Regions from separate parts of the Micromonospora sp. WMMA1996 genome, predicted to be linked through region 2. Evidence: predicted binding sites of a transcription regulator. Region 2 holds the regulator's gene; the other holds the start of a gene.
The links. The regulator HrcA, encoded in region 2, represses chaperone genes, less so after heat shock. The targets are predictions, from matches to a motif close to GGTTNGCACNCTCNNNNNGAGNGTGCNAACC.
Positions count from the first base shown of each region.

Region 1: a site for HrcA is predicted at 1,804-1,834, ahead of groES (co-chaperone GroES). Genes of this name have one in related genera too.

Region 1 covers NZ_PDHU01000003.1:968,645-975,024, reverse strand. Annotated here, with positions in the region: gene ybaK (Cys-tRNA(Pro) deacylase) at 1-423, opposite strand, end outside; gene COO58_RS24180 (methyltransferase domain-containing protein) at 480-1,712, opposite strand; gene groES (co-chaperone GroES) at 1,967-2,281, shown strand; gene groL (chaperonin GroEL) at 2,352-3,998, shown strand; partial or broken gene COO58_RS31285 (molybdopterin-binding oxidoreductase) at 4,123-4,557, shown strand; partial or broken gene COO58_RS31280 (molybdopterin-dependent oxidoreductase) at 4,780-5,850, shown strand.
Region 2 covers NZ_PDHU01000003.1:377,148-383,527, reverse strand. Annotated here, with positions in the region: gene COO58_RS21435 (enoyl-CoA hydratase family protein) at 1-127, opposite strand, end outside; gene hemW (radical SAM family heme chaperone HemW) at 147-1,370, shown strand; gene COO58_RS21425 (DUF4870 domain-containing protein) at 1,414-2,055, opposite strand; gene hrcA (heat-inducible transcriptional repressor HrcA) at 2,232-3,254, shown strand; gene dnaJ (molecular chaperone DnaJ) at 3,328-4,473, shown strand; gene COO58_RS21410 (16S rRNA (uracil(1498)-N(3))-methyltransferase) at 4,475-5,209, shown strand; gene COO58_RS21405 (SDR family NAD(P)-dependent oxidoreductase) at 5,318-6,079, opposite strand; gene COO58_RS21400 (histidine triad nucleotide-binding protein) at 6,156-6,380, shown strand, end outside.

The DNA.
Region 1 (6,380 bases), 590 kb from region 2:
CGCGAGCTGCACCTGCAGGCCGCGGCGGCCGGCCGAGACGTACACCGTCGGGTGTGTCGACGCGGAGGCGTCGACCACCGTCGGCAGCCGCCGGCGCTGCCCGAGCGGGCTGATCCCGCCCCGGACGTAGCCGGTCGCCCGCTCGGCCACCGCCCGGTCGGCCAGTGCGGCCCGCTTGCCGCCCACCGCCGCGGCGAGCGCCTTCAGGTCCAGCTCGCCGGTCACCGGCACCACGGCCACGGTCAGCTCGCCGTCCACCTCGGTGACCAGCGACTTGAACACCCGCTCCGGCGGCACCCCGAGCGCGGCGGCGACCAGCGCGCCGTAGTTCGGCGCGTCCGGCGAGACGTCGTACGGGTGCGTGCTGTGCGAGATCTTCCGCTTGGTCAGCAGCGCGGTCGCCGGAGTGCCCTGTCCCGCCATGGCGGTCAAGCTAACCCGGGCGCCGCCCCGCCGCGAGCCGAAACCGGAGGCAGCGGTCAGGCGGCGGCCGGCACCGGGCGGCAGATCAGCACGGTCGGCGCGCCGGCCACCCGGGTGAGCACCAGGCTGGCCGCCGCGTCGCCGGCCAGGCGCAGGTCGCGGCGCAGTCTCTCCGGCTCCAGCGCCGAACCGCGCTTGAGGATCTCCACCCGGCCGACCCGGCGCTCCCGCAGCAGCGCCCGCAGGCGCTTGAGCGAGAACGGCAGCACGTCGGTGACCTCCAGGCAGCGCGCGTACGGGGTGGGCCGGGCCGTGTCCGCGTAGAGGTAGGCGATCGACGGGTCCGCGAGGGTGGCGTCGAGGTCGGCGGCCAGCTCGGCGACCAGGTGCGCGCGCACCACTGCCGGGTCCGGGTCGTACAGGAACCGCCGGACCGGGCCCACCGCCGCGTCGACCGCGCCGCTGCCGGTCAGCTGACAAGAGGGGGCCCCGCCGCTACCGGAGGCGTTGACCGGGGGCCCTTCCTTCTCCCGCAGCACTGTGGCGCGGCGGGGGACGTCGGCCAGCTCGCCGCACCAGAGCGCGGCCTCCACCAGGTCCCCGTCGACGCTCACCCACTCCGCCTCGGCGCCGGCCGGGATCAGCGCGTGGTCCAGCCCGGGCGCCACCTTGACCACGGTGCGCGGCACCCGCTCGGCCAGCCCGACGACGAAGTCCCACGGCGGCGAGTAGGCGTTCGGGTCGAAGATGCGCCGACCGGTGCCGGCCCGCCGTCGCGCCGGGTCGCAGAAGGCCCCGTCGACCCGGCTCACGTCGAACGCGGTGGCGTCGCCGCACTCCACCGTGACCAGGTCGGCCAGCCCGGCCGCCTCGGCGTTCGCGGCGGCCATCGCCGCGGTGACCGGGTCGGCCTCCACCGCGTACACCCGGATGCCGGCGCGGGCCGCGGCGAGCGCGTCGGCGCCCAGCCCGCAGCCCAGGTCGGCGAGCGTGGTCACGCCCGCGGCGCGCAGCCGCACGGCCCGCCGGTCGGCGACCGCCCGGCGGGTGGCCTGCTCCAGCCCCGGCCGGGTGAGGAACATCCCGGCCGCCACCGCGCCGAACTTGCCGGCGGCCCGGCGGCGCAGCTCCGCCTGGGTCAACGCCGCCGCCGCGAGCCCGCCGGGGATCCCGGCCGAGCGCAGCGCGGCGGCCGCCGCCAGCGGGTCGCCGCCGGCCACCCGCGCCGCCGCGGCGAGCGCGGCCGACCCCTCGGGGGTACGCAGCGCGGCGAGCTGGTCGAGGTCCACCCGCCCATTCTCCCGACCCGCCTCCGGGCCGACACGGCGGGCGACGCGCTGGCACTCTCCTTGACGGAGTGCTAGCCGAGGAATAACCTGCGATTAGCACTCTCACCCTGAGGGTGCCAACGCCCGGGCCCCGTGCCCGGGGGTTGAGCGCCAGGCGGACCGGCACCCGCGACGACGGCCCCGCCCGGTGGCATGTGGCAGATTGACGCTGGTCGGCATGCCGACCGGTAACGACACCAAGTACCCGGGAGGGTATGCCCGTGACTACCGCGACCAAGGTTGCGATCAAGCCGCTCGAGGACCGCATCGTGGTCCAGGCGAACGAGGCCGAGACCACCACCGCCTCGGGCATCGTGATCCCCGACACCGCCAAGGAGAAGCCGCAGGAGGGCACCGTCCTCGCTGTCGGCCCGGGCCGGATCGACGACAAGGGCAACCGCGTGCCGGTCGACGTGAAGGTCGGCGACACCGTCCTCTACTCGAAGTACGGCGGCACCGAGGTCAAGTACGCCGGCGAGGAGTACCTGGTGCTCTCCGCCCGCGACGTCCTCGCGGTCATCGAGAAGTAAGCAACCGATCAGTGTCGTTGCCCCGGTCCGGCTCGCCGGGCCGGGGCAACGTCGCTTCGAAGGGATACTGATGGCGAAGATCCTCAGCTTCTCGGACGACGCCCGGCACCTGCTCGAGCACGGTGTCAACGCCCTCGCGGACGCGGTCAAGGTCACCCTCGGCCCGCGCGGTCGCAACGTCGTCCTGGACAAGAAGTTCGGTGCGCCCACGATCACCAACGACGGCGTGACCATCGCCAAGGAGATCGAGCTCACCAACCCGTACGAGAACCTCGGCGCGCAGCTGGTCAAGGAGGTGGCGACCAAGACCAACGACGTCGCCGGCGACGGGACCACCACCGCCACCGTGCTGGCCCAGGCCATGGTCCGCGAGGGCCTGCGCAACGTGGCCGCCGGCACCAACCCGACCGGCCTGAAGCGGGGCATCGACGCGGCGGCCGCCAAGGTCTCCGAGGCGCTGCTCGGCAAGGCCGTCGAGGTCGCCAGCAAGGAGTCGATCGCGCATGTCGCGACCGTCTCCGCGCAGGACTCCACCATCGGCGAGCTGATCGCCGAGGCGATGGAGCGGGTCGGCCGCGACGGTGTCATCACCGTCGAGGAGGGCTCGGCGCTCACCACCGAGCTGGAGGTGACCGAGGGTCTCCAGTTCGACAAGGGCTTCATCTCGCCGAACTTCGTCACCGACGTGGAGGGGCAGGAGTCGGTCCTGGAGGACCCGTACATCCTGATCACCACGCAGAAGATCTCGGCCATCGAGGAGCTGCTGCCGCTGCTGGAGAAGGTCCTCCAGAACAACAAGCCGCTGCTCATCGTCGCCGAGGACGTCGAGGGCCAGGCCCTGTCCACGCTGGTGGTCAACGCCATCCGCAAGACCATCAAGGTCTGCGCGGTCAAGGCCCCCGGCTTCGGCGACCGCCGCAAGGCGATGCTCCAGGACATGGCGATCCTGACCGGCGCCGAGCTGGTCGCCCCAGAGCTGGGCTACAAGCTCGACCAGGTCGGCCTGGAGGTGCTCGGCACCGCCCGTCGCGTCGTGGTCGACAAGGAGAACACCACCGTCGTCGACGGTGGCGGGCAGTCCTCCGAGGTCGCCGACCGGGTCGCCCAGATCCGCAAGGAGATCGAGGCCTCGGACTCCGAGTGGGACCGGGAGAAGCTGGCCGAGCGGCTGGCGAAGCTCTCCGGCGGCATCGCGGTGATCAAGGTCGGCGCGGCCACCGAGGTCGAGATGAAGGAGCGCAAGCACCGCATCGAGGACGCCATCGCCGCGACCAAGGCCGCGGTCGAGGAGGGTACGGTCCCGGGCGGCGGCGCCGCGCTGGCCCAGATCCTGCCGGTGCTCGACGACGACCTGGGCTTCACCGGCGAGGAGAAGGTCGGCGTCTCGATCGTGCGCAAGGCGCTGGTCGAGCCGCTGCGCTGGATCGCGCAGAACGCCGGCCACGACGGCTACGTGGTGGTGCAGAAGGTCGTCGCCCAGGAGTGGGGCACCGGCCTCGACGCCGCCACCGGCGAGTACGTCGACCTGGCCAAGTCCGGCATCCTCGACCCGGTGAAGGTGACCCGCAACGCGGTCTCCAACGCCGCGTCGATCGCCGGCCTGCTGCTCACCACCGAGAGCCTGGTCGTGGAGAAGCCGGCCGAGCCGGAGCCGGCCGCCGCCGGTGGGCACGGCCACTCGCACGGCCACGGCCACCAGCACGGCCCGGGCTTCTGACCCGAGGAGTACGGCCCGACGTCGGGGCACACCGCCGAGCCGGCGGTGTGCCCCGACGTGCTTACGGAACGCTGACGAGATTGGCAGCCGGCCCGCCCGGTCGACCAGACTGGACGGCGTGCGCATGATCTCCCGCCGCCACGCGGCGCTGGCCGGTGTCGTCGCCGCCGTGGTGGCGCTCGGCACCGCCGAGCCGGTGGCTGTCCTGACCGGCCCCCGGTCCGCCCCGCTGATCGCCGTCGGCGGTGTCGTCGTCGACCTGGTGCCCGAGCCGCTCAAGCAGTTCGCCATCGCCGTCTTCGGCACGTACGACAAGATCGCCCTGCTGGTCGGGACGGCGCTGCTGCTGGCCGGCTTCGCGGCGCTGCTCGGTTTGGCGGCGGCCCGGCGACTGGTGGTCGGCCTGGCCGGCATCGCCGCGTTCGCCGTGCTCGGCGTCGCCGCCGCGCTGACCCGACCCGGCGCGGACGCGTTCGACGCGCTGCCGTCCCTGGTCGGCGCCGGCCTCGGCGGGCTGACGCTCTGGGCGTTCGTCGCCGGCCCGTTGAGCCCGGACCCCGCAGGGGCCGACCGGAAGCGCCCCGGGCAGGGTCCGGACCGCGCCGGGGTAGACCGGGCGCGCGCCGGACAGGGGCCGGACCGCCACGAGGTCGACCTGGCCGACGGCGAGCAGGCCGGGGCGCCCCGTTCCACGCCCCCGCCACCCCCGCCACCCCCGGCGGCTGCCGCGTTCGCGCGCGAGGAGGAGACCCCGGGCGGCTGGGAGCCGGCCCGGCACGACGTTCCGGAGTCGCGACGCCGGTTCCTGCGGGGCGTCGGCCTGTTGACCGGCGCGGCGGCGGTGGCCGGGCTCGGCGGGCACTGGCTGGCCGGCCGGCGTGGCGTCTCGGCGGCCCGGGAGGCGGTGACGCTGCCCGCGCCGGCGACGCCCGCGCCGCCGGTACCGACCGGCGCGGACCTGTCGCTGCCCCGGCTCGCCCCCTACGTCACGCCGAACCGCGAGTTCTACCGGATCGACACCGCGCTGGTGGTGCCGCAGGTGGACCCGGTGACCTGGCGGCTGCGCATCCACGGCCGGGTCCGCAACCCGATCGAGCTGAGCTTCGACGACCTGCTCGCCCGCCCGATGGTCGAGCGGTACGTGACCCTGGCCTGCGTCTCCAACGAGGTCGGCGGTGACCTGATCGGCAACGCCCGCTGGCTCGGCGTACCGATCAAGGAGCTGCTCGACGAGGCCGACCCGGAGGAGGGCGCGGACCAGGTGGTCGGGCGCGCGGTGGACGGCTGGACCTGTGGCACCCCCACCTCGGTGCTGCGCGACGGGCGGGACGCGCTGCTGGCGGTGGGGATGAACGGCGAGCCGCTGCCGGTCCAGCACGGCTTCCCGGTGCGGATGGTGGTGCCCGGCCTCTACGGGTACGTCTCGGCGTGCAAGTGGGTCACCGAGCTGGAGCTGACCAGCTTCGCCGACTTCGACGCGTACTGGGTGCCGCGCGGCTGGTCCGCCCAGGGCCCGGTCAAGACCCAGTCCCGGATCGACACCCCGCGTGCCCGCAGCCGCCCGGCCGCCGGCCCGGTGACGGTCGCCGGGGTGGCGTGGGCGCAGCACCGCGGCGTCCGTCGCGTCGAGGTACGCGTGGACGGCGGCCCGTGGCGGGAGGCGACGCTGGCCCCGGCGGTGTCGACGGACACCTGGGTGCAGTGGTCGTGGCGGTGGGACGCCACGCCGGGGGAGCACACCCTCCAGGTACGCGCCACCGACGCGGCCGGCGAGACGCAGCCGGAGCGGCGCAGCCCGGTGGCCCCCGACGGCGCCACCGGCTGGCACACCGTCACGGTCACCGTCGCCTGACCGTCGCCTGGCCGTCGCCTGGCCGTCGCCTGACCGTCGCCTGGCCGTCGCCTGGCCGCGCCTGACCGTCGCCTGACCGTCGCCTGGCCGCGCCTGACCGTCGTTTGGCCGCGCCTGACCGTCGTTTGGCCGCGCCTGCCTGCGCCTGGCCGCGTCCGACCGCGTCCTGACCGCGTCTGGGCGTGCCTGGGCGTGCCTGATCAAGGCTCTGCACCGCGACGATCGGGCAGGTGCGGGCGCGTCGGTGGCATGCGGCGCGGGCGGCGTGCGGCAGTGCCTGCGGCGAAGCGCCTTTCGAGCTGATATCGCCAACGACTCAACCTCCGCCCGGCGGCAGGCCCTCGGCCGCCAGCTCCGGTACCCGGCCAGGTGAGTAAGCCGACCGCTTCGGCCCGGCTGCCGGCTCTCACCGCCAGCTCCGGTACCCGGCCAGGTGAGTAAGCCGACCGCTTCGGCCCGGCTGCCGGCTCTCCTCCCGACGGACACCGGAGGGCTCGGTCCGTCCGGTCGGTCTGGGTCGGTTGCGACGG
Region 2 (6,380 bases):
CCAGCCCGGCCAGCAGCTCGGTCATCAGCGCCGTGGAGAGCGCGTTGCGGTTGTGCGGGCTGTCCAGGGTGAGGGTGGTCACCCCACGGGCCGTGGCGACCCGCACGAGAGCGTCCGGAGAGGTCATGCCGGGCACACTAGTGGCCATGCCCGGCGTCCTTCCAGAAGGCGAACCCGTCCCGCGCGACGGCTCGCTGCCCGCCGCCGCCCGCCGCGCCGTCGGCGCCCGCGGTTTCGGCGTGTACGTGCACGTCCCGTTCTGCGCCAGCCGGTGCGGCTACTGCGACTTCAACACGTACACCGCGTCGGAGCTGGGCGGCGGGGCGAGCCGGGAGACGTACGCCGACAGCGTGCTGGCCGAGCTGGCGCTCGCCGCCCGGGTGCTCGGCGACACGCCGCCGCCGCGGGTCGACACCGTCTTCGTCGGCGGCGGCACGCCCACCCTGCTGCCCGCCGACGACCTGGCCCGGATCCTCGACGGCATCGACCGCACCTGGGGGTTGGCCGTCGACGCCGAGGTGACCACCGAGGCCAACCCCGAGTCGGTCACCCCGGAGTCGCTCAAGACGCTGCGGGCCGCCGGCTACACCCGCATCTCGCTGGGCATGCAGTCCGCCGCGCCGGGGGTGCTCGCGGTGCTCGACCGCCGGCACAGCGCCGGTCGGGCCACCGCCGCCGCCCGGGAGGCGCGCGACGCCGGATTCGACCACGTCAACCTGGACCTGATCTACGGCACGCCGGGGGAGACGGCCGAGGACTTCGCCGCCTCGCTGGCGCAGGTGGTCGAGGCGGGGGTGGACCACGTCAGCGCGTACGCCCTGATCGTGGAGGACGGCACCCGGCTGGCCGCGCGGATGCGCCGGGGTGAGCTGCCGTACCCCTCCGACGACGTGGCGGCGGACCGCTACCTGGCCGCGGAGGAGGCGCTCGGCGCGGCCGGCTTCTCCTGGTACGAGGTGTCCAACTGGGCCCGCTCGGCGGCGGCGGCGTGCCGGCACAACCTGCTCTACTGGACCGGCGCCGACTGGTGGGGCCTGGGCCCGGGCGCGCACAGCCACGTCGGCGGGGTGCGCTGGTGGAACGTCAAGCACCCGACCGCGTACGCGGCGCGGCTGGCCGAGGGTGCGTCACCGGCGCTGGCCCGGGAACGGCTGACGCCCGACGAGCAGCACATGGAGGACGTGATGCTGCGGGTGCGGCTCGCCTCCGGGCTGCCGCTGGGCGTGCTCGACGAGGCCGGCCGGGCCGGCGCCGAACGGGCCCGGGACGCGGGGCTGCTGGACGCCGGGGCGTACGCGCGGGGCCTGGTGGTGCTGACCCTGCGCGGCCGGCTGCTGGCCGATGCGGTGGTCCGCGACCTGCTGCCCTGACCGGCGCCGGCCGGCCCCGTCGCCCGGGACCGGCCGGAGCGGATCACTTGATCAGGCTGGCCGACATCGGGTAGCGGTAGAGCTGACCCTCGTTGGCCTTCACCCCGGCCAGGATGCCGAAGACGATGCCGACGATCATGGCGCCGAAGCCGATCACCAGGCCGATCAGGATGCAGGTGAGGATCCAGCCGACCAGCGCGATGACCGACCAGATGAGCTGGAAGTTGAGCGCGGCGATCGCGTGCGCCCGGACGGTGGGCGACTGGTTGCCCCGGGCCAGCAGCGCCACCAGCGGCGCGATCCAGCCCAGCACGCCGCCACCGATCAGCATCCCGGCGGCGCCGCCGAAGTGCGCGACCAGGGCCCAGGTCTTGTCGTCGTTGTTGGCGTAACCGGCCGGCGGGCCGTAGCCGCCGCCACCGGGGTAGCCGGCGCCGTAGCCCGGCGCGCCGCCGCCCGGCGGGGGATAGCCACCCGGCGGCGGGTAGCCGCCGCCCGACGGGGGTTGGCCGCCCGGGGGCGGATAGTCACCGGGCGGGGGATAGCCGCCCGCCGCCGGTGCCCCGGACAGTGGTGCGGTGGGCGGCTCACCGGCGGGCGAGGAGCCGTAGGGCGCCGACGGCGCGGTCGGGTCGGGCTGGGGGCCGGGGTCCCCCGCTCCGGGAGGGCGAGGAGGTTCAGTCATGCACGTCACGGTAGGTCCCGCCGGCAAGTGGCACCAGGGCTGTTCGGCCCCGGCGCGTCGACGGAGGGCGGTGGGGCGCACCGGAGGTCCGTCGCTGATCATCGCGTCGGCGGGGGTGCCGACGTAGACTGGCACTCGCTACAGTCGAGTGCCAGCCGCGTCAGGAGGTGGGGGACATGGGTCTCGACGACCGGAAGCTCGCCGTGCTGCGCGCGATCGTCGAGGACTACGTCGCCACGCAGGAGCCGGTGGGCAGCAAGGCCCTGGTCGAGCGGCACCAGCTCGGCGTCTCGCCGGCGACCGTGCGCAACGACATGGCGGTGCTGGAGGAGGAGGGCTACATCCGGCAGCCGCACACCAGCGCCGGCCGGGTGCCCACCGACCGTGGCTACCGCCTCTTCGTCGACCGGCTGTCCCGGGTCAAGCCGCTCAGTCCGGCCGAGCGGCGGGCGATCGAGCGCTTCCTGGTCGGCGCCGTCGACCTCGACGACGTGGTGCACCGCACGGTCCGGCTGCTCGCCCAGCTGACCCGGCAGGTCGCCGTGGTGCAGTACCCGAGCCTGGCCCGCTCCAAGGTGCGCCACCTGGAGCTGGTGCCGATCTCCACCACCCGGCTGATGGTCGTCATGATCGCCGACACCGGGCGGGTCGAGCAGCGGCTGGTCGAGCTGCCCGCCCCGGTGCCCGCCGACGACGTCACCGCCCTGCGCCGGCTGGTCAACGAGAAGCTGGTCGGCTGCCAACTGGCCGAGACGCCGCCGCTGGTGCAGGCGCTGGTCGAGGAGTCCGCGCCCCAGCTGCGCCCGGCCATGACCACGCTCTCCACCGTGCTGCTGGAGACGCTCGTGGAACGGCACGAGGAGCGCATCGCGCTGGCTGGCACGGCCAACCTCACCCGCGGTGGCCTGCTCGACTTCCAGGGCTCGCTGCGCCCCATCCTGGAGGCGCTCGAGGAGGAGGTCGTGCTGCTCAAGCTGATCGGCGAGACGGAGCCGAGCACCACCCGGGTGCTCATCGGCGACGAGAACGAGATCGACAACCTGCGGGCCGCCTCGGTGGTCAGCACCGGCTACGGCCCGGGTGCCACGATCGTGGGTGGGCTCGGCGTGCTCGGGCCGACCCGGATGGACTACCCCGGCACCATCGCCACGGTGAGGGCCGTGGCACGCTACGTGGGCGAACTGCTGGCCCAGAACTGACCAGTCAGGGCCGACGGCCGGCCTCGGCCGACGACCGGCGTGACGCGAGACGAACATGAGGACACCGAACGCAGTGGCCAGGGACTACTACGGCATTCTCGGCGTGAGCCGGGACGCCTCCGACGACGAGATCAAGCGCGCCTACCGCAAGCTGGCGCGGCAGTACCACCCGGACGTGAATCCGGACCCGGAGGCACAGGAGAAGTTCAAGGACATCAACGCCGCGTACGAGGTCCTCTCGGACGACCGGAAACGGCAGATCGTCGACCTGGGTGGCGACCCGCTCGCCCCGGGCGGCGGGGGCGCCGGCGGTCCGGGTGGTCCCGGTGGCGCCGGCCCGTTCGTCGGCTTCCAGGACATCATGGACGCGTTCTTCGGCGGCGCGGCGGGCGGCAGCCGGGGTCCCCGGCCGCGCACCCGTCCGGGTGCGGACGCGATCCTGCGGCTGGAGCTCGACCTCAACGAGACCGCGTTCGGCGTCGAGGCGCCGATCACCGTCGACACCGCAGTGCTCTGCACCACCTGCTCGGGCGCCGGCACCGCCGCCGGCACCCACCTGGCCACCTGCGAGGCGTGCGGCGGTCGGGGCGAGGTCCAGTCGGTGCAGCGCACGTTCCTCGGCCAGGTGGTCTCCGCCCGCCCCTGCACCGTGTGCCAGGGCTACGGCACCACGATCCCGCACCCCTGCCCGACCTGCGCCGGCGACGGCCGGGTGCGCACCCGTCGCTCGCTGACCGTCAAGATCCCGGCCGGGGTCGAGGACGGCATGCGGATCCGCCTGGCCCAGCAGGGCGAGGTCGGTCCGGGCGGCGGCACCGCCGGCGACCTCTACGTCGAGATCCACGAGCGGCCGCACGACGTCTACTCCCGCAAGGGCGACGACCTGCACTGCCGGGTCACCGTGCCGATGACCGCCGCCGCGCTCGGCACCCGGTTGACCATCAAGACGCTCGACAGCGAGGAGACCGTCGACGTCAAGGCGGGCACCCAGCCCGGCAGCACCCTGCGCCTGCGCGCCCGGGGCGTGCCGCACCTGCGCGGCACCGGTCGCGGCGACCTCTACGTCCACCTGGACGTGCGGACCCCGACCAAGCTCGACGCCGACCAGGAGCGGATGCTGCGCGACTTCGCCAAGACCCGGGGCGAGGAGGTCGCCGAGCTGACCAAGCAGGGCGGCTTCTTCTCCCGGATGCGCGACGCCTTCAACGGGCACGCCTGAGGTGTCCGCCCCGCTGTTCCTGGTCGAGGCGCTGCCCACCGGTGACACGCTGACGCTGGACGGCCCGGAGGGGCACCACGCGGCCACCGTGCAGCGGCTGCGCGTCGGCGAGGAACTGCTGCTCGCCGACGGCCGGGGCGGCACCGCCGCCGCGGTGGTCACCGCCGTCGGCCGGGGCACGCTCGACCTGCGGGTCACCACCCGGGGGTACGCGGACGCGTGCGTCCCCCGGCTGGTGGTGGTGCAGGGCATCGCCAAGGGCGACCGGGGCGAGCTGGCCGTGCAGGCGATGACCGAGGTGGGCGTGGACGAGATCGTGCCGTGGGCGGCGTCCCGCTCGGTCGTGCAGTGGCGCGGCGACCGGGGCGTACGGGCCCGGGAGAAGTGGGCGGCCACCGCCCGCGAGGCCGCCAAGCAGGCCCGCCGACCGTGGCTGCCGGTGGTGGCGGGAGCACCTGACGAGTCCACCGGCACGGTCACCCGACGGATCGCCGGCGCGGCGGCCGCCTTCGTGCTGCACGAGGAGGCCGAGGAGCGGCTGACCACCGCCGAGCTGCCGTCGACCGGCGAGATCGTGCTGGTGGTCGGCCCCGAGGGCGGCATCGCCGACGCCGAGCTGACCGCGTTCACCGACGCCGGCGCCCACCCCGTCCGCCTGGGCCCCTCGGTGCTCCGCACCTCCACGGCCGGCGTGGCCGCCCTCTCCGTCCTCTCCGCCCGCCTGACCCGCTGGTAACCCCCACCCACCCACCCCACCCCGCCGATCTTGCGGTTCGTGCCCCGGCAAAGGCGGTGAAACGCCCAGGACGAGGGCCGCAAGTGCAAGATCGCGGGAAGGGGTGGGTCAGGTGCGGAGGTAGGAGGCGCCGTTGAGGTCGATGATGGTGCCGGCGGCCCACTCCGCCTCCGGGGAGGCCAGCCAGTGCACGGCGGCGGCGATCTCCTCCGGGCGGGCCACCCGGTGGAACGGGGACTGGGCCCGGACCGCGTCGCCGCGCTCGCTCTTGAGGTGCTCGTTGGTCATGTCCGTCTCGACGAAGCCGGGAGCCACGCAGGCCACCCCGATGCCGTACGGGGCCAGCGCCACCGCCAGCGACTGCGCCATCGCGTTCATCCCCGCCTTGCTCGCGCCGTACGCCGGGTTCGCCGGCTCACCGCGGAACGCGCCCCGGGACGAGACGTTCACGATCCGGCCGCCCCGCTCCCGCATGTGCTGGGCGGCGCACCAGGCCGCGTTCGCGGCGCCGACCAGGTTGGTGTCGAGCACCTCCCGCCACCGCGCCCGCCACTGCTCGTAGCTGCTGCCGAAGACCGGGTGCGGCGGGTCCGCCGGGCCGAAGACACCGGCGTTGTTGACCAGCACGTCGAGGCCCCCGAGCAGTCGGGCCGCCTCGTCCACCATGACCCGGACCGCGTCCGGGTCGGCCAGGTCGGCGCGGACCACCACGTGCCCGTCGCCGGGCAGCTCCACGCGCAGCGCCTCGGCCAGCTCGGCGGAGTCCCGGTGGTGGATCGCCACCCGGTCCCCGCCGGCCGCGAACGCCCGCGCGACCGCCCGCCCGATGCCCCGCGAGGCCCCCGTCACCAGCACCGCCCGTCCCGCCATGCCGGCCATCCTGCCGCACCGCGCCGAGGGGCCGGCCGGGGCCCCGTCGGTCACCGCCCCTCCCTAGACTGCGGCGATGGGAGTCGACTGCCTGTTCTGCCGGATCGTCGCCGGGGAGATCCCGGCCACCATCGTCCGTGAGACCGCCACCACCCTCGCCTTCCGGGACATCGACCCGAAGGCGCCCACCCACGTGCTGGTGATCCCCAAGGAGCACTACGCGGACGTGGCCACGCTCGCCCAGGGCGACCCCGGGCTCGCCGGCGAGGTGCTCCACACCGCGGCCGTGGTGGCCGAGGAG